3 regions of the Caballeronia sp. EK genome follow, and region 1 is predicted to be linked to each of the others. Evidence: predicted binding sites of a transcription regulator. Region 1 holds the regulator's gene; each other region holds the start of a gene.
The links. The regulator FliA, encoded in region 1, starts transcription of late flagellar genes. The targets are predictions, from matches to a motif close to CTAAAGTTTNNNNNNNNNNNGCCGNTA.
Positions count from the first base shown of each region.

Region 1 (7,767 bases):
TCTTCGTGTCGTAATAGATCTCGACTTTCTTGCCGTTCTTGTCGTGGCCGTAGATCTCATAGCAGTTGCCATCGACCTTGAACTTGCGAATCTTGTAGCCTTGCGACTCGAGTTGAGCCTTGGCATCCGATTCCTTCATCCACTCGCTCTTCGGATGCGCGGTGCAGTCGGCCTTCGCGAAAGCCGCGCCCGAAAAGCTCAACGCCAATGACAACGCCAGAATCTTAAGCATCGCTAACTCCCTGTGTTTTCGAACTGGCTACTCTACTGCCACCGGGAGCGGTCTGCAAGAAGATTGAAAGTTTGTCCCTTAGCGCTGTCCTTGCCGGCGAATTTGTTCGAGTGTCGCGCCCGGCGTGCTCTGATCCTGCGGAATGCGGATCTCGATCAACGCGGGCAGGCCGGATTTCCGGGCGCGTTCGAATGCAGGCATGAACTGATCCGTCGTTTCGACGAGTTCGCCGTGTGCGCCGAACGCGCGCGCAAACGCGACGAAATCCGGATTCGTCAGCCCCGTCCCATGCACGCGATTCGGGTAATGCCGCTCCTGGTGCATGCGGATCGTTCCGTACTGCGCGTTGTTCACGACGATGAAAATCACCGGCAATTCATATTGCATCGCCGTGGCGAGTTCCTGACTCGACATCATGAAGCAGCCGTCGCCCGCGAACGCGATCACCGTGCGGTCCGGATAAAGCGACTTCGCGGCGATCGCGGCGGGCACGCCGTAACCCATCGCCCCGCTCGTCGGCGCGCATTGCGATCGGAAATGCCGATACGAATAGTGCCGATGCAGCCATGTCGCGTAATTGCCCGCGCCGTTCGTGAGGATCGAATCGGCGGGAATCGTTTCCGCGAGCTGGCGCATGATTTCGCCGAGCTGGACATCGCCGAGCATCGGACGCGGCGTGCGCCATTCGAGATACGCGGCGTGCGCGGCCTCGGCCTCGCCATTCCACGCGATATTCGCGGGCGGCGTCAGGGCCGCGAGCATCGACGCGATTTCCGGCATGCCCGAGACGATCGGCAGATCGGCGCTGTACACGCGCCCGAGTTCCTCCGCGCCCTGATGCACGTGGATGAGCGTCTGCTTCGTCTTCGGGATGTCGAGCAGCGTGTAGCCGCCCGTCGTCGATTCGCCCATGCGCGGGCCGAGCACGAAGAGCACGTCGGCATCGCGCACGCGCGCGGCGAGCGCCGGATTGATGCCGAGGCCGACATCGCCCGCATAGTTCGGATGCTCGTTCGACAGCGTGTCCTGATAGCGGAATGCGCAGCCCACCGGCAAGCGCCATTGCTCGACGAAGCGCGCGAAGTCCTGCGTCGCCTCAAGCGTCCAGCCGCTGCCGCCCGCGATCACGAACGGCTTCTTCGCGCTGGCGAGCAGTTCGCGCAACCGGTCGATCTGCGCCGCCGACGGCGATGCCGCCACGCGCTGATAACGCGGCGCGGGCGGCGCTGCGGCGACCGCTTCGGTCAGCATGTCTTCGGGCAGCGCGAGCACGACCGGACCCGGACGGCCCGAGGTCGCCGTGTGAAATGCGTGGCTCATGTATTCCGGCACGCGGCGCGGATCGTCGATCTGCGCGACCCATTTGGCCATCTGCCCGAACATGCGCCGATAGTCGATTTCCTGAAACGCCTCGCGGTCCATGTGATCCCGCGCGCATTGGCCGATGAGCAGGATCATCGGCGTCGAATCCTGAAACGCGGTGTGCACGCCGATCGACGCGTGCGTCGCGCCCGGCCCGCGCGTGACGATCGCGACGCCCGGTTTGCCCGTCAGCTTGCCGACCGCTTCGGCCATGTTCGCCGCGCCCGCCTCGTGGCGGCAGACGATCGTCTGAATCTGCGAGGTTTCGTCGTGCAGGGAATCGAGCACGGCGAGAAAGCTCTCGCCGGGCACGCAGAACACGCGCTCGACGCCGTGATGCACGAGCGCATCGACGAGAAGACGCGCGCCGGTAGTTTGATTGTCGGGAGAAGCGGATTGCGCGGAGGGGACAGCGGACGCCATGCGAAGAACTCTCCTGTGAGTGTCCGGATCGTCGCGGATGCGGGCCGGACCGTGAGCGAATTGCCCTAAAGCTTACGCCGTCGGGCGAGCACGCGGCCAGAAGCAAAGCGGAATTTTTTCCCGGCGCGCGCGGCCTGTTCGCGCCGTCCGCGGCATTTCCATCAGCCGAAATACCCCTTTTTCTCGCCCCTTATCCAGCGATGGAGAAAGGGTGGAGTTCGCAATAATGGCTTCACTGAAAAGCGGACACGGCAACGAGCCAAGCGGGTCCGCCTCGCAAAGATCGCAGTTTCACCTCATCGGGGGCAAGTTTGAACATTCGTAAATTCATCGGCGCGAACAGCCGCGACGCATTGCGCCAGGTTCGTGAAGCGCTCGGCCCCGATGCCGTGGTGCTGTCCAATCGCACGCTGGATGATGGTTCCGTGGAGATCGTCGGCGTCGCGGACAGCGATATCGCGTCGATCTCGCCGGCCGCGAAGGAACAGGCCGTACGCTCGGCAGGCTCGTCGCGCGCCGCGCTGGCTGCCGCGGCCGCCGCGCTGCCGGCTAAGCAATCCGCCGCGAATCCCTACGCGAGCGGCGACGTGTTTTCGTCGGTCTTCGGCGCGAACACCGACGCCGACGATGAAGACGATTTCGCGCACGAACACGAAGCCGCATCCGACGAAGAAGCGCCGCGCACGATGGCCGACTCGAACCCGTGGCTGATCGAGCATGCGAAGCGCATCGCGCAGCAGGCGACGATGCCGTCGAACCGTCCGCTGACGGCGTCCGCCGCGATCGCTCGCGGTATGGGCGTGCCGGTCCCGGTCGCCGCGTCGGAAACGCGCGCCGACAGAACGCCGGAAGCAGGCAAGTACGCGATTCGCCAGCAAGCGCATGCGCAAGCGAACCGCGCGGAAGCCATCGCTCAGGCGCGCGTTCAATCGAAGGTCGAAACGCCCGACTGGGCACGCGAAGCCGCGCAGGTCGCCGCACGCCGCGCCGCGCAGAAGATCAACGCGAGCGCGCCGCACGCCGAAGCACCGGCGGCGAGCACCGCGCCGGCTGCGCAGGAAGGCGCCTTCGAAGGTCTGCCGGCGAACGCGGCGGCGGTCGTGACCGAAGCGATCCGCGCACGCATGGAGCAGGTCGTCAACGAAACGGTGATGAACGAGCTTTCGTCGATGCGCTCGATGATGGAAGAGCACTTCTCCGGTCTGCTCTGGGGCGAGCGCCAGCGCCGCAATCCGACGGGCGGCGCGCTGACCAAGCGTCTATTCGCCGCCGGTTTCTCCGCGCAACTCGTCCGCATGATGGTGGACAACATGCCGGAGATGGAAAGCGTGGAAGGCGCGCTCGAATGGGTGCAGGAAGTGCTCGAATCGAACATCCCGGTGATGGATAGCGAAGATGCACTGATGGAACGCGGCGGCGTGTTCGCGCTGATGGGCCCGACGGGCGTCGGCAAGACGACGACCACCGCGAAGCTCGCGGCGCGCTGCGTGATGCGCTTCGGCGCGAGCAAGGTCGCGCTGCTTACGACCGACAGCTACCGGATCGGCGCGCACGAGCAACTGCGCATCTTCGGCAAGATTCTCGGCGTGTCGGTTCACGCGGTGAAGGACGCCGCGGACCTGCAGCTCGCGCTTTCCGAGCTGCGCAACAAACATATCGTGCTGATCGACACGATCGGCATGAGCCAGCGCGACCGCATGGTCTCCGACCAGATCGCGATGCTGTGCGGCGCGGGCCATCCGGTGCAGCGCATCCTGCTGCTCAACGCGACGAGCCACGGCGACACGCTCAACGAAGTCGTGCAGGCATACAAGAGCGCCGCGGATCAGCCGCCGCTCGCGGGCTGCATCCTGACCAAGCTCGACGAAGCGACGAATCTCGGCGGCGTGCTCGATACGGTCATCCGCTACAAGCTGCCGGTGCATTACGTGTCGACCGGCCAGAAGGTGCCGGAGAACCTGTACGTCGCGACCAAGCGTTTTCTCATCAAGAGCGCATTCTGCATTCCCCGCGACGGCTCGCCGTTCGTGCCGCAGGACGAAGAAGTGCCGGCGCTGCTCTCCGCATTGTCCGCGCGCGCCACGACCGAACTGCATGGGGTGCACTTTGGATAAGTTCGTGCTCGACCAGGCGGAAGGTCTGCGACGGCTGCTCACGCGTGCCGGTTCGCGCGTGGTGGCGGTTGCGGGCGGGCCGGCGGGCATCGGGTGCACGTCGGCGGTGGTGAATCTCGGCGCGGCGCTGTCCGTGCACGGCAAGGATGTGCTCGTGATCGACGAGCATCAGGACGCGGGATCGGTGAGCCGCATGCTGGGTTTGTCCGATGCAGGCACGCTCGCCGCGGTGATGTCCGGCCGCCGCGCGCTCGCCGATGTCGTCGAGCGCACGCCGTTCGGCTTCTCGCAGATCGCCGCACCGCGCGACGAGCGCATCAGCCACGACGCCGCGCAGTGCCGCGCATTGCTCGATGGTCCGGCCGACATCGTTTTGATCGATGCGCAACTGGACCGTCACGGCGCGCTGTCGACGCTCGCGGCTCAGGCGCATGACTTTCTCATCGTGACGCGGGTTGCCGCGTCGGCGATCACCGAGGCGTATGCGTGCATGAAGCGCCTGCACTACGCCCATGCGATCGGCCAGTTCCGCGTGCTCATCAATCACGTGCAGAACCCGGCCGACGCGGCGGTCGCATTCGACAACCTGTCGGGCGTCGCGAGCCGGTATCTGGCCGTGTCGCTCGTGCAGGCAGGGTATGTGTCCGAGGATGCGCGCGTCGCTCGGGCAAAGGAACTCTCACGCTGCGCAGTCGAAGCGTTCCCGGCCACGGCCGCGGCACGCGACTACCGCGCGATCGCGGCGGAGCTCCTCCACTGGCCGATGCGCCCCGCGCCGTACATGCGCGCGGCGAACGGCCAGCCAGACGCGCGAATTCCGGTTGGCGACTCTGAACAGGGCGGGCGGGAGGCGGCGCATCGTGTGGCCGCGCTTCACGACTTTGCAATGAGCAGCACGGCGTCGATGTGATCAAGATAGGTGACCATGATGTATAACGCCCAAGGCAAACTCTCACAGTCGGACGTCCTGACGAAATATGCGCCGCTCGTTCGTCGGCTGGGGCTTCAGCTCGTCGCCAAGATGCCGGCGAGCGTCGATCTCGACGATCTCATCCAGGCCGGCATGATCGGTCTGCTGGACGCGGCGAGCCGCTACAAGGAAGATCAAGGCGCGCAATTCGAAACCTACGCGAGCCAGCGCATTCGCGGCGCGATGCTCGACGAGCTGCGCGCCAACGACTGGCTGCCGCGCAGCATGCGCAAGACGTCGCGCGAAGTGGAATCGGCGGTGCATAAGGTCGAGCAGAACCTCGGCCGCTCCGCGAGCGAGACGGAGATCGCCGAGCACATGAAGATGCCGCTCGACGAGTATCAGTCGATGCTCCAGGATCTGCACGGCAGCCAGCTGATCTACTACGAAGACTTCGACCGCTCCGCCGACGACGAGCCGTTCCTCGACCGCTATTGCGTCGATCGCTCGGATCCGCTTTCGGCGCTGCTCGACGACAGCCTGCGCGGCGCGCTGATCGAAGCGATCGACAAGCTGCCCGAACGTGAGAAGCTGCTGATGAGCCTTTACTACGAACGCGGCCTGAACCTGCGCGAAATCGGCGCGGTGATGGAAGTGAGCGAATCGCGCGTGTGCCAGCTGCACAGCCAGGCGGTCGCACGTCTGCGCACGAAGCTGCGCGAGCAGGCGTGGACGAGTGTCGAGGCCTGATTCAGTTCGTTTCGAAGTCGCGCGTTTCGGCGAAGACCGTTTTCCCTTCGCCGAGACTTTTTGCGCGATACATCGCACGATCGGCGGCGCGCAGCACGGCGGTGATGCCGGATTGCTGCGCGCTCGTCGCGCTCGAAAGCAGACACGCGCCGATGCTCGCCGATACCGACACCGGCCGCTCCTGCACCGATGTCATCGCGTCGAGAATCGAGTGAATGCTGTCGGCCACCGATAGCACCGCCGCGCGGTCGCGCACCTGATGTGCAAGCACGACGAACTCGTCGCCGCCCAGACGCGCGATGGTGTCCGACTTGCGCATGCGCTTCGCGAGCGATTGCGCGAAGGCTTGCAGCAGCATGTCGCCGACGGCGTGACCGTAGGTATCGTTCACTTCCTTGAAGCCGTCGAGATCGATGAGAAGGAGCGCGGTGGCATCGTCGCCGCCGGTTTCGCGCGCGGTCATCGCACGATCGACGATCCGTTCGAGCGCGTATCGGTTGGACAGGCCCGTGAGCGGATCGGTCGATGCCTGACGCGCGAGATCGCGATTCGCATTGCCGAGGCGATCGACGAGTACGCTCAAATACACCGATGCGCCCAGCACGCTCAAACCCAGCCCGATCGCGGCGGGAAGATTGGCGCGCCACCACGGCTGCCAGACGCCGAGCGCCATCACGACGATGAGCGCCGTCGCGCATGACACCGCGAGCGTGCGCTTGCCGTAACGGCATCCCGAGCCGATCAGAAACCAGAACATCACCCAGATGAGCGGCAGCGCGATCGCGCCGCCCGCTGCAAGCGCGAGCCCGAGCAGCGTTTGATCGGCGATGGTCGTGACCGTGAGACGCTTCTCCGACGGCGTGCTCATGCGGTTGACGATCAGCAGCGTGGCAGCACCGTAAGACACGTAGAGCGCGATGAGACGCGCGACCGCCAGTGCATCGTAGGAAGGGCGGAGCCACGCGAAGATGCCGTAGGCCAGAAGAACCGCCGCTCCCATCCAGACCCGCAGCGTGGCCTGCTCGCGTTCGGGATTCCGGTGCTCGGACCATGCGAAGGCATAAGGCCGGCGTGCCGGTTGATGCGCCTGCTCCATACTGAACCCCTGGATGGTGATTTCTTTCTTTTATCTTGCTGTCTTTACTGCGGCCCCGTCGCGTGGCATCGACTTTATGGCGTGGTATCGAATTGCGCCGAGCGAGCGATCCGCTATTTTGCAACGTTTTGCGAAGACGCTGTGTTTCGTGTAATAACGGCTTTCGCACTTCTATTTCCGATTCACCGTGATGCGCGACGAATCCATTTCTCTGGCCGGCGAATGGCTGCCGGTCTGCAATAGCGAAGACGTCCCCGAAGGCGGCGCGCGCGGCTTTGTCGTCGCCGATGAGTGCATCGTCGTGTGGCGCGACGGTAGCGGCGCGGCGCATGTTTGGCGCGATTACTGTCCGCATCGCGGCGCGCAGTTGTCGCTCGGGCACGTGATGCGCGATCAGATCGTGTGCCCGTATCACGGCTGGCGTTACGACATCGAAGGGCAGTGCTTGCGGATTCCGTCGAATCCTTCGTTGCGTCCTCCGAAGCGTGCCTGCGCGACGACATTCGTCAGCGAGGAGAAGTACGGCGTCGTGTGGATGTGCTTCGGCGAGCCGGCCTACGCGCTCGATTTCTTTCCCGAAGCCGCGATTCCCGGTGGCCGGCGCATCAATCTCGCGCCGCAGACGGTGAGGTCATCGGCGCCGCGCGTCGTCGAAAATTTTCTCGATATGGCGCACTTTTCGTTCGTGCATGTGGGGATTCTGGGCGAGGACGCGCATACGGAAGTGCCGGATTATGAAGTCGTGCAGACTGCCGATGGCGGACTGGAGGCGCGGCAGTGCCGATACTGGCAACCCGCGGGGATTCCTGGACAGGGCGGCGGCGCGATGATCGATTATGTGTATCGCGTGAAGCGGCCGTTGATCGCGAGTCTCACGAAG
Region 1 is NZ_JACSUE010000012.1:430-8,196, reverse strand. It holds gene IAG25_RS29960 (PepSY domain-containing protein) at 1-232, opposite strand, end outside; gene IAG25_RS29955 (thiamine pyrophosphate-binding protein) at 311-2,017, opposite strand; gene flhF (flagellar biosynthesis protein FlhF) at 2,329-4,131, shown strand; gene IAG25_RS29945 (MinD/ParA family ATP-binding protein) at 4,124-5,041, shown strand; gene IAG25_RS29940 (RNA polymerase sigma factor FliA) at 5,057-5,791, shown strand; gene IAG25_RS29935 (GGDEF domain-containing protein) at 5,793-6,887, opposite strand; gene IAG25_RS29930 (aromatic ring-hydroxylating oxygenase subunit alpha) at 7,078-7,767, shown strand, end outside.

Region 2 (7,767 bases), on a different contig from region 1:
ACCGCCAGCGCGATGTTGAAGGTGAACAGCAAATCGAGCAGGAACGCCGGCAAGGGCAGAATCATCATGCCCAGGATCATGCAGATCAGGATCGGGCCGGCGAGGGCTCGCAAGTTCTGCGTGCCCAGCGCGTCGGGCCGTTTGGCGAAAAATCCAGCGCGCGCGTTCATGCGGCGGCTCCATTGTCAGTGTTGTCGCCAGCCAGAGCCTCTGCGGCTTCCTGATCGGCGTCGGCGTCGGATACGCCGCCTTTGTCGAGTTCCTTCGGCACGTCGAGATCGGACGGTTCGTCCGGCTTCACGCCGCCATCTTCCTTGTACCGCTTGAGCTGGTACACCCACGCCAGCACCTGCGCCACCGCGCCGTAGAGCGCGCCCGGAATCTCGCGATTGATCTCTACGTTGTGATACAGCGCGCGCGCCAGCGGAGGCGCTTCGAGCAGCGGCACGTTGTGCTCGCGGCCCAATTCGCGGATGCGCCCCGCCACCAGATTCACGCCCTTCGCGACGACCTTCGGCGCGCGCATCTGGCCATCGGCGTACTTCAGCGCGACGGCGAAGTGCGTCGGGTTCGTGACGATCACGTCGGCGGTCGGAATCGCCTGCATCATGCGGCGGCGGGCGGCCGCGCGCTGTTGTGCGCGAATCTTGCCCTTGATGTGCGGATCGCCTTCGCTTTCCTTGTGCTCGCGCTTCACTTCTTCCTTCGTCATGCGCAGCTTCTTCGCGTGCGAGTAGAGCTGATACGGCACGTCGACGGCCGCGACGAGAAAGAGCCCGCCGATCGCCATGCCGCAGCACACGAAGATCAGGTGCATGGCATCGGCGAGCGCGAGATCGAGCGGCTTCGTGAGTAGACCGAGCACTTCGGCCTTGCGGCTCCAGATCGCCGAGCCCGCCATGCCGCCGACGACGATCGTCTTCAGCATCGACATGCCGAGCTGAACCGGCCCTTGCACCGAGAAAATCTTGCCGAGGCCGCTGATCGGATTCAGACGGCCGAAGTTCGGCGCGAGCGGCTTCGTCGTGATGAGCCAGCCGCCGAGCGCCATCGGCGCGGCGAGCGCGGCGAAACCCGTCAGCAGCAGAACCGGGAGCACCGCGAACAACCCTTCCTTGCCCGCGTTCGCCGCGCCGATCATCATCTGGCGCGAGTCGAGCACGGTCGCGTGATCGAAGGTGAATGCGCCGCGCAGAATCGACTGCAAATGCTGACTGATCGGCCCCGACAAACCCCACACGCCGAAAAATCCCGCCGCCAGCAGCGCGAACGACGCGAGTTCCCGCGAACGCGCAACCTGGCCTTCCTCCCGCGCCTTTTCCAGGCGCTTGGGAGTGGCTGATTCGGTTTTTTCGAGATCGCTTTCTTCTGCCACCGGGCCTTACTCCGTTGCTTCCATCGTTTGCACATGCGAGCGGCGCGAAGCCGCTTTTGGATGAAAGCGATTATTGCGGAAGGCGTCGAGCGGCCATCGGCGGATAAAGCCGGGGAAAAGGGGGTTATTCGGTAGATGAAAGCGCGGGAAACGAAAGCGGCGCGTGCCTCGCGAGAAGCACGCGCCGTTCGGAATGCGGAAAACGGTGATCAGGCGCCGGGCACGCGGCCATCCGGGCCGTAGAAGCCGCTCTTCGACGGCGCAACCTGCAACGCGGCGAGCGCCTTGCGGTTGTATTCCATGCGCGTGCGGATCAGGACGCCGTTGTTGTTGTTGCCTTGTTTCGCGCGACGCGCGGCCGCGGTCAAGAGCGCCCATTGCGCGGCGATCGCGGGGTCGTCCGCGGCGGCTGCTTCCATGCCGACGAAGCCGCCGGGGAAACCGAGCGCGTTCAACTGCTCGTCGCGCGCCTTTTCGAGCGCGGAGATGCGCTCGGTGAGCGCGGTCTTGTGCTCGATGATTCCAGGCAGCGCCGGCAGCGGTTGCGCCGCGATCAGCGCTTTTTCCTCATCGACGAGGAGGGATTCGAAGGCCAGAACAGCGGCGACTTCTTCGGTGACAGTGGCAAGCAGGGCGTCTCTCATTGCATCGCTCGAATAGCGGTTTCACAAAAGCCGCCGGTGCCATGAACGTCGCTTGCCGCCGCGCGCCTGTTTCTCGCAAGGCGCGGCCGGGTCACTGCGTTCAGCCGCCGGTCGGCGGGGTTCTCGTTTGCAGCAGATCGCGAGCGGTGCTCAGAATGCCGTCGGCGATCTTGCTCGTGTCCATCTTCAGGCTGCCGTCGCGGATCGCGGCCTTGATCGACTCGACTTTCGCCGTGTCGATGTCCGAGCTGTTCGATGCGCGCAGGTCCGTCGACAGCGACGACAGGCTCACTGTCGAATTCTTCGCCGTGCTCGTGCCCGATTGCTGCACGGTGCTCGCGGCGCCCTTCGCGTCGTTTTGCGACGCGCGTTGCAGGTTGTCTTGAAGGCCTGCCAGTGTGGTGTTGCTAGTCGTATCGATCTTCACGATGTCCATTCCCGAACGTGTTGAGTCCTTTAACGGCGAGGGAGCTTGAAAACTTTACCCTGCCGATGGAACCGCAACTGCCGTTCGGCGCGCTCATCGCCCTCAAAGCCTTGTCGAGCGGGCATTCAGCGCATTTGAAACAAAATGAAACAAGCGTGGGGAACCGAACATAAGCCCGCTTCAGAGGGCGATTTCCACCGTCTGACTGTCCTTCAATATGCCGGTGATGATCTGGCCGCCGGCAGTTTTTACACGTACTTGCTGGCCGGGCGCCGCGTTGTTCATCGCGGTGCCTTCGGCCGAAATCGAAAAGCCCGAGCCGCCCGCGACCACGTGCACGTTCTGGCCGATCGCCACCGAGCTTGCCGCGCGCAGCATGTCGGTGCGCAGCGGCAGGCCCGCGGGCACGCGCGACAGCGCGACCGCGCCGACGGCCTGCGCCGGATCGGTGACGATGGCCTGCGGCATCGCGGTGATGTCGCCGTCGCGGGCGACCAGATCGGCGTTGCTCAGCACTTCGCCCGGCGCGATGGCGCGCGCGGCCGTATAGAAAGTGGCGTTGATCGACACGCGCGCCTGCACGTAGAGCGTCCACGGGCGCTCGCCGACGCAGCGCACGCCGACGGTCATGCGGCCCCAGAGGCGCGCGCCGGTCGGCATGAACGGATCGAGCGCGGAGCAGGCGGCGAGGCCGCGCGGGAAAACGGGCGTGACGGTGATCTCGACCTTGCCCGGCAAGCCGGCAGCCTGCTGCTGCAGAAAATTGAGCGCGGCGACGCGGATCGATTCGCCATCCTGCATCGTCGTGGCGGGCGCGCCTGGCGCTTGCGGCAACGCGACGGCGACGGGCGTGGTTGCTGCGGCCGATGGATTGAAGCTCACGCGTCTCATCGGCGAAGCGGCGCCGGCGACGGGCGTCGCGGGACTCGCCGCGACGGGTTTTGCATTCGTGGCGCGAGCAACGCCATCGTCGCGCGTCACGACGACAGGCATCACATCGCGCGATGCGGAAAGCGCGGGCGCCTTCACGAGCGCGGGCGCCGGAGCAACGGACGCACGCGCGGGCTTCGCTTCGCTCGGTCCGGGAATCACGATCATGCCGCTCGCATCGTTCATCGATTCATCGGCGGCGTCGGCGCGGGCGTCGAGTTCGAGCGCGGCGTTGCGCATCGCGGCGTCGGCGGCTTTCGTCGCGGCGCGATAGCCGCTCGCACGCGCGATTTCAGACGCGGGCATCGCCGCGACGGGAGCCGATGCGCGCGAAACGGGCGCATTCAGGCTCTTCGCCATATCGGCCGCCGCGGCCGGATTGGTCTCGGCGTTGCCCGGAATGACGATCGGGCCGTCGCTCTGCTCGGCATGCGCGAGCAGAGCGACGCCCATGAAAAGGGATGCGCCCAGCGTGCGGCGCGCGAACGTCGCTGCGACGCGAGCCGTGGGGTTCGATGCACGCTGCGCGGACCTGCTCATCAACTTTCTCCGTACCTGTTCCGATCGAGCCGCGAAAACATGCGGCAACTTCCAACGAAACGAATTCTAGATATCGGCGGGCGCGGGCAAGCGTCGAATAGAGGCCCCGTTTCCCGGTTATTCGTCGGATTAGTTCTTGCGCGCCGCTCCTAAGATTCGTGTCATGCAAAAAGGCCTCGGCGCTGCCGACAGGAGAAACCGCAATGCTAGACAGACTCGACAAGGAATTCGCTTTTGGCCGTGAGGCGCTCGATGTACGCGCGTATCGGCAGGAATTGCTGTCGTCGAATATCGCCAACGCCGACACGCCCGGCTACAAGGCGCGCGACGTCGATTTCTCGAGCGCGCTCGCGGGTGCGCTCAAGCAGGGCGGCGGCGCGACGAACAACTCGACGCTGAAGATGGCGCAGCCCGTCAGCGTGAGCGTGAGCGGCGGCCTGGCCGCGACGGCCAAAGGCCACATGAGCGGCACGTCGACGCTTTCGGCATCGGGCGGTTCGAGCGACGACTACGGCAAGCTCGCCTATCGCGTGCCGAACCAGCCGTCGCTCGATGGCAACACGGTCGACCTCGACGCCGAGCGCGTGCAGTTCGCGGACAACGCGCTGCACTTCGAGGCGGGCATGACGGTGCTGTCGTCGCAGATCAAGTCGATGCTCTCGGCGATCACATCGAACAGTTAAGGAACAGCGATGCCCTCTTTGATGAACATCTTCAACGTCGCCGGCTCGGCGATGTCCGCTCAGGCGCAGCGCCTGAACGTCACCGCGTCGAACCTCGCGAACGCGGACAGCACGACCGGCCCGGACGGCCAGCCGTACAAGGCGAAGCAGGTCGTGTTCGCGGTCGATCCGCTCGGCGGCGCGCGCACCGCGTCGGGCCAGCAGGTCGGCGGCGTGCAGGTGACCGGCGTGATCGACGATCCGAGCCCGATGAAAACCAGCTACGACCCGACCAACCCGGCGGCGAACGCGGACGGCTACGTGACGCTGCCCAACGTCGATCCGGTGCAGGAGATGGTCAACATGATTTCCGCGTCGCGTTCCTATCAGGCGAACGTCGAGACGCTCAATACCGCCAAGCAATTGATGCTCAAGACTTTGACCATCGGAACCTGATCGAGAAACTTAAGGAACACCACGTGAGCTCCTCCAGCACCACTATCGGCAGCAACGGCACGACCGTCTCGCAGACGCTGCTCGACACCATGAACGGCGCGTCGTCGTCGGGTTCGTCGACGTCATCCACGTCGGGCACGTCGGCGCAGGATCTGCAGAACACTTTCCTCACGCTGCTCGTGACGCAGTTGAAGAACCAGGACCCGACCAATCCCGCCGACAGCTCGCAGATGACCTCGCAGCTCGCGCAAATCAACACGGTGTCGGGCATCGGCCAGTTGAACACGTCGCTGTCCTCGCTCGCGACGCAGCTTTCCGCCGGCCAGCAGACGCAGGCCGCGCTGCTCATCGGCTCGAGCGTGCTCTCGGCGGGCAACGGCGTGACCGTGTCGAAGGGCGCGTCGTCGAGCTTCGGCGTGCAACTGGCGAGCGACGTGAGCGACCTGCAGATCGTCGTGAAGAACTCGTCGGGCCAGATCGTCAACACGCTCGATCTCGGCGCGCAGGGCGCAGGCGTCGTCCCGGTGACGGGCTGGACGCCGGTCGATTCGAAGGGCGCCACGCTCGCCGACGGCAGCTACACGATCACCGCGCAAGGCACGATCAACGGCCAGCAGGCGACCGCGACGACGCTGTCGGCTTCGCAGGTGCAAAGCGTCGTGCAGATGTCGGGCGGTGCGCCGGGTCTCAAGCTCTCGAACGGCTCGACGGTTGCGCTGACGGGCGTCGCTTCGATCCTCTGATTCCACATTCATTTTGGACGAGCGTGGTCTCGTCACGGAGAAACATCAAATGAGTTACCAACAAGCACTGAGCGGTCTGGGCGCTGCATCGAGCGATCTCGACGTGATCGGCAACAACATCGCGAACGCGAACACGGTCGGCTTCAAGCAAGGCTCGGCGCAATTCGCCGACATGTACGCGAGCTCGATGGCCACGGCCGTCAGCAACCAGATCGGCATCGGCACGCGCCTGTCCGAAGTGCAGCAGCAGTTTTCGCAAGGCACGATCACCACGACCAATCAGGCGCTCGACGTCGCGATCAACGGCAACGGTTTCTATCAGTTGTCGAACAACGGCTCGGTCGTGTACTCGCGCAACGGCGTGTTCCATCTCGACAACAACGGCAACATCGTCAATTCGTCGGGCCTGCAACTGATGGGCTACGCGGCGGATTCGAGCGGCGTCGTCAACAGCGCGAGCACGGTGCCGCTCACGGTGCCGACGGCGAATATCGCGCCGACCGCGACGAAGAAGATCACCGCCGCGTTCAACCTGAACTCGCAGGACGACGTCAAGGCAGCCGCCGACTTCGACCCGACCAACGGCAACACCTACAACGCGTCGACGTCTGTCGATGCCTACGACTCGGTCGGCGGCACGCAGAAGGTGTCGGTGTACTTCACGAAGTCCGGCACGAACTCGTGGGAAGCATTCGCGGGCTACGGCGATCCGGTTTCGCAAAAGACGGATCTCGGCCCCGTCACGTTCGATTCGTCGGGCAACCTGACCTCGGGCAAGACGTTCTCGTTCACGATCCCCGACGGCGCGAGCGCGACGGCCGGCGCGACCCAGACGCTGACGCTCGATCTCTCCGGCACGACGCAGTACGGCGCGAAGAGCGGCCTCACGAACCTGCATCAGGACGGCAACAGCACGGGCGAACTGACGGGCTTCACGGTCGGCAGCGACGGCATGCTGACGGGCAACTACTCGAACGGCGAAACCAAGGCGCTCGGCCAGATCGCCGTCGCCAACTTCAACAACCAGAACGGTTTGCAGAACCTCGGCGGCAACGTGTACGCGCAGACGGCGGCTTCGGGCGCGGCGCAGGTTTCCGTGCCGGGCTCGACCAACCACGGCACGCTGCAGGGCGGCGCGGTGGAGAACTCGAACGTGGACCTGACGAGCGAGCTCGTGAATCTGATCACCGCGCAGCGCAACTATCAGGCGAACGCGCAGACGATCAAGACACAGCAGACCGTCGATCAGACGCTGATCAATCTGTAAGCATCGGTCGCACGCAATAAACGCATCAGGGAAGAAGGAAGCGATTCATGGACCGTCTGATCTATACCGCGATGACTGGCGCAAGCCAGGCGCTCGAACAACAAGCCGTCGTGGCGAACAACCTCGCGAACGCGTCGACCACGGGTTTCAAGGCGCAGCTCGCCGCGTTCCGCCAGGTGCCGATGTCGTTCGAGAACCAGTCCGCCGATGGCACGACGCGCACCTTCGTGCTCTCGTCCACGCCGAACGCGGACTACTCGGCGGGGCCGGTGCAGCAGACCGGCAATCCGCTCGATGTCGCGGTTCAAGGCCCCGGCTGGCTGTCCGTGCAGGCGGCGGACGGCAGCGAGGCGTACACGCGCGCGGGCAATCTGCACGTCGATCAGAACGGCCAACTCGTCACGGCGAACAATCAGCCGGTGCTCGGCGGCGGCGGCCCGCTGTCGATTCCGCCAGGCGCGGAAGTCACGATCGGCAAGGACGGCACGATCTCCGCGCTGATTCCGGGCGACCCGCCGACGGCGATCGCGGTCGTGGATCAACTGAAGCTCGTGAATCCCGATCCGGCGACGCTCACGCGCGGCGACGATGGCCTCTTCCGGACCGCGACCGGCGACCCCGCCGATGCGGACCCGAACGTGGTCGTCGCCGGTGGCGCGCTCGAAGGCAGCAACGTGAATCCGGTCTCCGCGATGGTCTCGATGATCACCAACGCGCGGCAGT
Region 2 is NZ_JACSUE010000031.1:14,815-22,581, reverse strand. It holds gene flhA (flagellar biosynthesis protein FlhA) at 1-170, opposite strand, end outside; gene flhB (flagellar biosynthesis protein FlhB) at 167-1,375, opposite strand; gene IAG25_RS39275 (flagella synthesis protein FlgN) at 1,585-2,019, opposite strand; gene flgM (flagellar biosynthesis anti-sigma factor FlgM) at 2,120-2,446, opposite strand; gene flgA (flagellar basal body P-ring formation chaperone FlgA) at 2,627-3,916, opposite strand; gene flgB (flagellar basal body rod protein FlgB) at 4,120-4,599, shown strand; gene flgC (flagellar basal body rod protein FlgC) at 4,609-5,034, shown strand; gene IAG25_RS39250 (flagellar hook assembly protein FlgD) at 5,058-5,777, shown strand; gene flgE (flagellar hook protein FlgE) at 5,827-7,044, shown strand; gene flgF (flagellar basal-body rod protein FlgF) at 7,092-7,767, shown strand, end outside.
Region 2: a site for FliA is predicted at 2,477-2,503, ahead of flgM (flagellar biosynthesis anti-sigma factor FlgM). Genes of this name have one in related genera too.

Region 3 (7,767 bases), on a different contig from region 1:
TCAGCGCCCAGGCGCGCTGGATGACTTCCTGCTGTTCCATGAATGATCCTTACTTCGCGTTCGTGGCCATCGCGCCCGCGCTGTTGGTGCCGCCGAACAGTTGCGTCAGGTAGTTCGACTGCGTGGCCATTTGCGACATCAGCGTGTTCAGCGCGGTGAATTGCGTGTTGTACTGCGTGGTGAGCTGCTGCGTGTACGAAGTGAGCTGCGTCTGCTGATCGGCGATGCTCTTCAGGTCGGCATTCAGCGCCGTCGTGCGCGTGTCGATGAGACCGCCCGTCGCGAGATAACCCGTGAGGCTCGTGTTCAGTTGCGCGGCGACGCCGTCGGTCGTGTTGAAGAGCGACGCCACGGTGCCGGTGTTGTTGGTGAGCGCATCGGTGAGCGCGTCTTCGTCGGTCTGCAGCGTGCCGTCAGGCTGCAACGCAATGCCGATGGACGCGAGATTCACCTTGCTCGTGCCGCTGCCGATCGCCTTGCTGATCGTGCTGGAGATCGTGTTCTTGATCGCGTTCATCATCGAGTCGCCGAGCAGCGCGCCTTGCGAGCTGGCCGTCGAGTCGAACGACGTGAGCGATGCCGCCGTACTGATGAAGTTGTTGTACGCGGTGACGAAAGCGTCGATGGCGGTCTTCTGACCGCTCACGTCCTGGCCGATCGTCAGCGTCTGCGTCGTGCCGACCGAATCCGAGGTCAGCGTCATGTCGATGCCGGTAATCGAACCCTTGATCGTGTTCGACGCGCTCGACAACGCCGTGCCCGCCACCGTCAGATGCGCGTCCACGCCGGAGGTCGACTGCTTCCAGCCGTTCGCGCCGTCGATGATCGTATGTTCGGGGACTTCGATGGTGCTGTTGGGGTCGTTCGGATCGACATCCGTCGTCGTGGTCGACGACTTCACCGCGAGCTTCGTGATCGGCGAACCGGTCGAACTCGCGTCGGGCGCGACATCGACATTGATTGCATTGGCGAGTCCCGTCGACGCGGAGCGCAGCACGAGGTGCGCGCCATCCGTGCCGGTGACGATGGTCGCCGTGACGCCCGGATTGTCGGACGCGGAATTGATCGCGGACGCGATGCCCGAGAGCGTGTTGTTGCTGTCGTCGAGCGTGATCGTGCTCGACTTGTCGCCGACCTTGATCGTCATCGTGCCGCTGCCGAGCTTGTCGGTCGTCGAGAAGACGCCGGAAGTCAGCGATTGCGCCGACGCGATGTTCGTCACGTTGACGCCGTAGCTGCCCGCTACCGCGCCCTTGCCGGCCGTGGCGGTGAGGCCTTTGCCGCTCGCCGTCGCCGTGAAGGACGACAGGGTCGTGCCGTCGGCTAGCTTCGAGAGCGAGCTTTGCAGCAGGGACAGCACGGACTTGAGCGAGCCTACCGCGGTGAGCTGCGTGGTGTCGGCGGTCTTCTTGTTGTTGAGCGTGTCGGTCTGACCGGCGACCTTCGCATTGACGAGCGCCGAAACGAGCGAGTTCACATCCATCGTCGAATTCGTCGTACCACTGATGATCGACTGTGCTGCCTGCTGTACGGCGCTCGTCGGATCGACAGTGGTGCCCGATGTGGAGGTCGTGGCTACTGTGGTCATGTGTACTCCGTTCGTTGCGTGTGGCGTTCGTCTGGATTTGTGCGCAAACGCCGGGTTTTGCGCAAACGCGTACCGGGAGACGAGCTCCCGGTACGCTGACTTGCTTGTTTGCCGCGATGTTTCGTCTTGCCCGGCGCGCGTTCGACTGCATGCGCGCGCCGGCTACCGCATCGGCAATGTGGCTTAGCCGAGGAGCTTCAGCACTTGCTGCGGCATCGAGTTCGCTTGCGCCAGAACCGAAATACCAGCTTGTTGCAGCACTTGCGCCTTGCTCAGATTCGCCGTTTCCTGCGCGAAGTTCGCGTCCATGATCTGCGACTGGGCCGACGACAGGTTGGTCGCCTGCGAAGCCTGCGCCGACGACACCGACGCGAAGCGATTCTGGGTGGCGCCGAGGCTTGCCTGCAGCGTGTTGATGGTTGCGAGCGCGTTGTCGACCGAGTAGATCGCCGCTGCCGCACCGCCGCTCGCCGACACGTCGATGTCGTTGACCGCCGGAACCTTCGCAGCCGTCGTCAGGGACGTCAGTTCGGTGGCTTGCGTGCCCGTCGTCGGGACCGTGCCGCCGCTGAACGCGCCGGTGGCGAACGTGAAAGTGCCGCCGCTCGTCGAGCTGAACAGGTTGGAGCCGGTGAACGCCGCGCCGGTGTTGTCCGTGTAGGTGAAGCCGCCGCTGCCGTCAGCCGACACCGTCACCGACGTGACCGTCGCGCCGGTGGACGTGTACGCGCCGCTCGAATCGAGCGACAGGCCATCGATCTTGCCGAGGACAGCGCCCTTGGCCGGGGTGCCGATCGCGGTCGCCGAAACGTTCGCGCCCGACAGATCCACGGCAATGCTCTGGCCGACGTTCGCGCCGACCTGGAACGACAGGCTGCCGGCGGTGCCGTCGAGCAGGCTCTTGCCGTTGAACGTCGTTTGCGACGAAACACGGTTGATTTCGCTGATACGCTGCGTCACTTCCTGTTGCAGCGCGGCTTGGTCAGACGTCGAGAGCGAGCCGCTCGACGCTTGCACGGCCAGCTGACGAATACGTTGCAGGTTGTCGGCGATTTGCGACAGACCGCTGTTAGCCGTCTGGACGAGCGACACGCCGTCGTTGGCGTTCGACACGCCCTGGTTCAGACCGTTGATCTGCGCGGTCATGCGGGTGGCGATCGCGAGGCCTGCTGCGTCGTCCGCGCCGCTGTTGATGCGCTTGCCCGACGACAGACGGGTGATGGCCGAGGACAGTGCGCTTTGCGTGCTGTTCAGGTTCTGCTGGGCAACCAGCGAATTGATATTGCTATTGATACCGATCATTTTTGCTCTCCTGGGAGACTTTGTCTGGCTTTGGCTTTGGCACCGAGTGTTGCCTGGCGGTCCTGCGCTCGGTGATAGCCGGCCGCCTACTTGTGGTTATCGGGCCCCACGAAAAAAACTTAAGCCCTTCGCAAACGATTTGTGTAATGAATGCAGCCGTAAGCCTGCGAACGCTCGCCCAGCAAGGCGCCGGTTTCGCGCGTATGCTTTTCGGTCCGTTCTTTTTGCGCATTCGGAGCACACATGCAGACACGCAGCATCGGCACATCGGAACTGAAGATCGCGCCGCTCGTCTTCGGCGGCAACGTATTCGGCTGGACTGCCGACGAGCGCACGTCGTTCTCGATCCTCGACGCGTTCGTCGACCACGGCCTGAATTTCATCGACACCGCGGACGTCTATTCCGCCTGGGTCGAGGGGCATCAGGGCGGCGAATCGGAGACGATCATCGGCAAGTGGTTCAAGGAAAGCGGCAAGCGCCATCGGGTCGTGCTCGCGACAAAAGTCGGCAAGCTCGGCACGCGCGCCGGGCTTGCGGCGGCGAACATCGCGGCGGCCGTCGACGATTCGCTGCGGCGTCTCAAGACCGATTACATCGACGTCTACTTCTCGCATTACGACGACGAGAACACGCCGCTCGATCAGACGCTCGACGCGTATCAGAAGCTCATCAAGGCGGGGAAGGTGAGGGTGATCGGCGCGTCGAACTACACGGGCGAGCGGCTCGACACGGCGCTTGCGATCGCGAAGGAGTCGGGACTGCCGGCGTATCAGATCCTTCAGCCGGAATACAACCTCTACGATCGCGAAGGCTACGAAACCGGTCTGGAGCCGGTGGCGCAACAGCACAAGATCGCGGTCGTGCCGTACTACGGGCTCGCGAGCGGTTTCCTGTCGGGCAAGTACCGGTCGAAGGAAGACACGCGGCACAAGGCGCGCGGCTCGCGCGTCGAAAAATATCTGAACGCGCGCGGCTTCAGGATTCTCGATGCGCTCGACGAAGTCGCGAAGCGCAACGACACGACGCCCGCGACCGTCGCGCTCGCATGGATGATCGCGCGCCCGAGCGTGACGGCACCGATCGCCAGCGCCACGTCGGTCGGGCAGCTCGAAAACCTCGCTGCCGCGACGCGCCTGCAACTCGCCACCGACGACATCCAGCTCCTCGACGAAGCCAGCGCGTGGCAGAAATAAATCTGTTGCATCAATGGGTTGGACGGATCGGGGGAGTTGGCAGTGGTGCGGTGTTCTGGTAACATCGCGCCCGAATCGAGAAATGTGCCCGATTTCCTGCCTTCGCCGCTGAGAATGACAACGTCAACAAGCAGCGGCGAACGGCTCCGAAACGCGCGTTCGTGTGGTTCCTTCGAAAGCGCATGCCGCTTTGGCGGCTGAATCCCAACGATCTCTTTTCCGGCCTCCGTGGCCGCTTTGCTCGTGTCCGCCGCGCCATTTCATGTCCGGCGGACGATCGGAGTGCCGGGGCGCGGCAGCTCTATCGTCGCGCGCTTGAAAATACGTTTAGCAAACTCAGGATTTACATGACCACTATCGTCCTCAAAGAAAACGAGCCGTTCGATGTCGCGATTCGGCGTTTCCGCCGCACCATCGAGCGCAATGGCCTCATCGCCGAACTGCGCGAGCGCCAGTCGTACGAAAAGCCGACCACCGAGCGCAAGCGCAAGAAGGCCGCCGCTGTCGCGCGTCTGCGCAAGCGCCTGCGCAGCCAGATGCTGCCGAAGAAGATGCACTAAGCGTCTCTGGCCGGCGAGAATTTTCGGATTCTCGTCCGCATGGCAAAACGGCGGTGCGACCCGTATGGGCGCACCGCCGTTTTGTTTGTGCTTCGAACTACGATATTGCGCGTGTCACACGAACGCGTGACGCTTTCCGAGCGCGGCGAGCAGTTCCGGCCACTCGTCGATATCGGCGTAATCGTGCACTTCCTCGAGCTCGATCAGCAGATCGATGATGTTCGGATCGTAGGCATTCACGTTCGATGCGTAGAGCGCGCGCAACAGCCCGCCGTCCCGCGCATGCCGATAGTACGAAATGCCAACGCCTTCCAGCTCGGGCTCGTACAACTCGTCGCGCACGAGCGAGCCGATCGCGCACTTGCGGCCTTCCGGACTGCGGAGCCGGCACGAACCGTTGTCGTCCTCGGACACCGCGCGCTGCGTCAGCAAGTGCTCGCTGACGCGCTCGTAAATCTCCTTCGGGCTCAACATCGTAATGGGGCTCAACATCACAGCACCTGCAATATCACGCAGCCGTTTTGAGAAGTTCGGCGGACAGCCCGAACTGACGCGCGATCGACGTCAGACGCTCGCGCCACTCCCACTTGCCGAAGACGTCATGCACGTTCTGCAGACAGGAGAGCAATTCGACGGTATTGGGATCGAACACGTTGATGCGCGCACGAAGCAGCGCGCGCCTGAGCGCCGCGACGCCGACATCCATGTACGCCGGCACTTGCTCTGGCGGCTTCGCGATAAAGCGAATGGGCACGCCTTCCATCGCGGTGATGTAGTCGCGCGGCTTGATGAAGCTGCCGACAGGACAGCCGCCGCAGTATCCGCGATACGCGCCGCCGCCCTGCGGCAGCAAAGCCGCTTGCCCTTGCACAAAAAGATGCTGTACCGCGCCGTTGAAAATCTCCTGATGGGTCAGGAAGTTCAAGCTTTTCATGATCATCTCCCCTGCGCCCCTGCGCAGCGGCCGTGCGTTTGAGTTTTCGAGAAGCTGCACCTGCTTACCGGAGCGGCGGCGTCGTTGCGAATGTGGCAACCTGAATGAACGCTTCGCCGCTCGGACACTGCATCGAGCACGGCGGTTTCCCGGACTGGCTCGCGTCGGATTTCTACACTCAGTGAACGATCCGTACACCGTCAGTTATAACGGTTCGGTCCGGTAAAAAGGTGCGCCAGCGCACGCGAGGACGCCATTTTTACACGGCTCGTACGTTCGTGCAGTGCGGAAAACCCGGCAAAAAGCCTTGCAATTCGGGGCATTGCGCGTGCTTCACTGCAAAAAAATCGGCTTCTATAGGTGTTTACGCCAAGAGACGTATTTTGTACTCAGACGTGTTGCCAAAAAGCAAAAATTTCCCGCATACGAATATCTTCAGCGTGTGGATTTGGCGGCGGTCTTCCTTTTTGTCTTAGGTTTTTCTCGCGATATGCAACCGACGGCGTGATCGTTGACCAAACCGGTGGCCTGCATGAAGGCGTAGCAAATGGTCGTGCCGATGAACTTGCAGCCGTACTTCTTGAGCGCCTTGCTCAAGGCGTCGGATTCGGGCGTGGATGCCGGCGTGGGGTTCGCGGCATCGCGCGGCGTGTCGATGGTCTTGCCATCGACGAAAGACCAGACGAAGTCCGCGAACGAGCCGTGTTCCTGCTGGATCTGCTGCACGGCACGCGCATTGAGCACGGCCGACTCGATCTTCGCCCGGTTACGCACGACGCGCGCGTCCAGCACGATGCGCTCGATGTCCTTCTCGGTGAAGCGCGCCACCTTGTCGATGTCGAAGCCCGCGAAAAGCGTCCGATAACCCTCGCGCTTGGTGAGGATCGTCGACCAGGAGAGGCCGGCTTGCGCGCCTTCCAGAATCAGCATTTCGAACAGATGCTGGTCGTCGCGCGAAGGCACGCCCCATTCGTCGTCGTGGTACTGGATCATCGCGTCGGTCGTGGCCCAGGCGCAGCGGGTGTGGTCGGTGTCTGCCATTGCGAGTCCTCGTCGTTTTTTTGGATCGCGTCAGCATAGCCGAACGTCCGCGACGCGCCACCTCTGCCATTCGGCCAATTGGCGCGCGCCGTGGCCACCGGTAAGCTTGCGCCCATGACTACATTCTCGACATCGGAATTCAACGGCTTCCTGCTCGGCATCGACGGCGGCGGAAGCGGCACCCGCGTCGTCCTCGCGGACGCGCACGGCACCGAGCTCGCACGCGCGAATGGCGGACCGTCGGGACTCGGGCTCGGCGTCGAACGTGCGTGGCAGTCCATCGGCGATGCGTGCCGGCAAGCGTTCGACGCAGCCGCGCGGCCCTTCGACTGGCGCAACTGCGTGCTCGGCTGCGGTCTCGCGGGCGTGAACAACGCGGACTGGCTCGCGGCCTTCCACGCCTGCGCGCCGGACGTGCGCGCGTTGCGCTTGGAAAGCGACGCCTACACGACCGTGCTCGGCGCGCATGGCGGCGAATCCGGCGTGATCGTCGCGCTCGGCACGGGCAGCATCGCGGCGTCGCTGGACGAGGCAGGCGTTTGCCGCATCGCGGGCGGCTACGGCTTCCCGAGCGGCGACGAAGCCAGCGGCGCATGGCTCGGCCTGCGCGCGGTCGTTCATCTTCAACGCGTGCTCGACGGCCGCGCGACCGAGGACGCATGGTCGCGCGCGCTGCTCGCGCGCACCGGCGCGACGGATCGCGACAGCCTCGTCGTGTGGCTTTGCGCCGCGAACCAGACCGGTTACGCGACGCTCGCGCCGACCGTGTTCGAGTTCCACGATCATCCGGTCGCGGCGCGGCTGCTCAAGCGCGCGGCGCTCGAAATCGAGCGTCTGGTCGCGGCGCTCGATGCGGCGGGCGCGCTGCCCGTCGCGCTGTGCGGCGGACTTGCCGAGCCTTACGAGCCGTTCGTGCCGGACGTGTTGCGGGAACGGGTGCGGGCGCCGCGTGCGGATTCGGCAGCGGGCGCACTCGAACTGGCGCGGCGCGCGGCGTCCGCATTCGGGGCTGCCGGCAGCCCGGCGCGATAAAATAACGAGCTTTGCGGCACCACAAAGGCAGTCATGTACTCGGTCATCGCTACTGATCTCGACGGTACGCTTCTGAACAGCGACCACCAGCTGGACCCTTTCACCGCCGAAACCGT
Region 3 is NZ_JACSUE010000016.1:64,053-71,819, reverse strand. It holds gene IAG25_RS33630 (flagellar protein FliT) at 1-40, opposite strand, end outside; gene fliD (flagellar filament capping protein FliD) at 50-1,588, opposite strand; gene IAG25_RS33620 (flagellin) at 1,772-2,890, opposite strand; gene IAG25_RS33615 (aldo/keto reductase) at 3,134-4,084, shown strand; gene rpsU (30S ribosomal protein S21) at 4,432-4,644, shown strand; gene IAG25_RS33605 (hypothetical protein) at 4,759-5,136, opposite strand; gene IAG25_RS33600 (hypothetical protein) at 5,153-5,578, opposite strand; gene IAG25_RS33595 (DNA-3-methyladenine glycosylase I) at 6,014-6,619, opposite strand; gene IAG25_RS33590 (BadF/BadG/BcrA/BcrD ATPase family protein) at 6,734-7,651, shown strand; gene IAG25_RS33585 (Cof-type HAD-IIB family hydrolase) at 7,685-7,767, shown strand, end outside.
Region 3: a site for FliA is predicted at 2,988-3,014, ahead of IAG25_RS33620 (flagellin). Genes of this name have one in related genera too.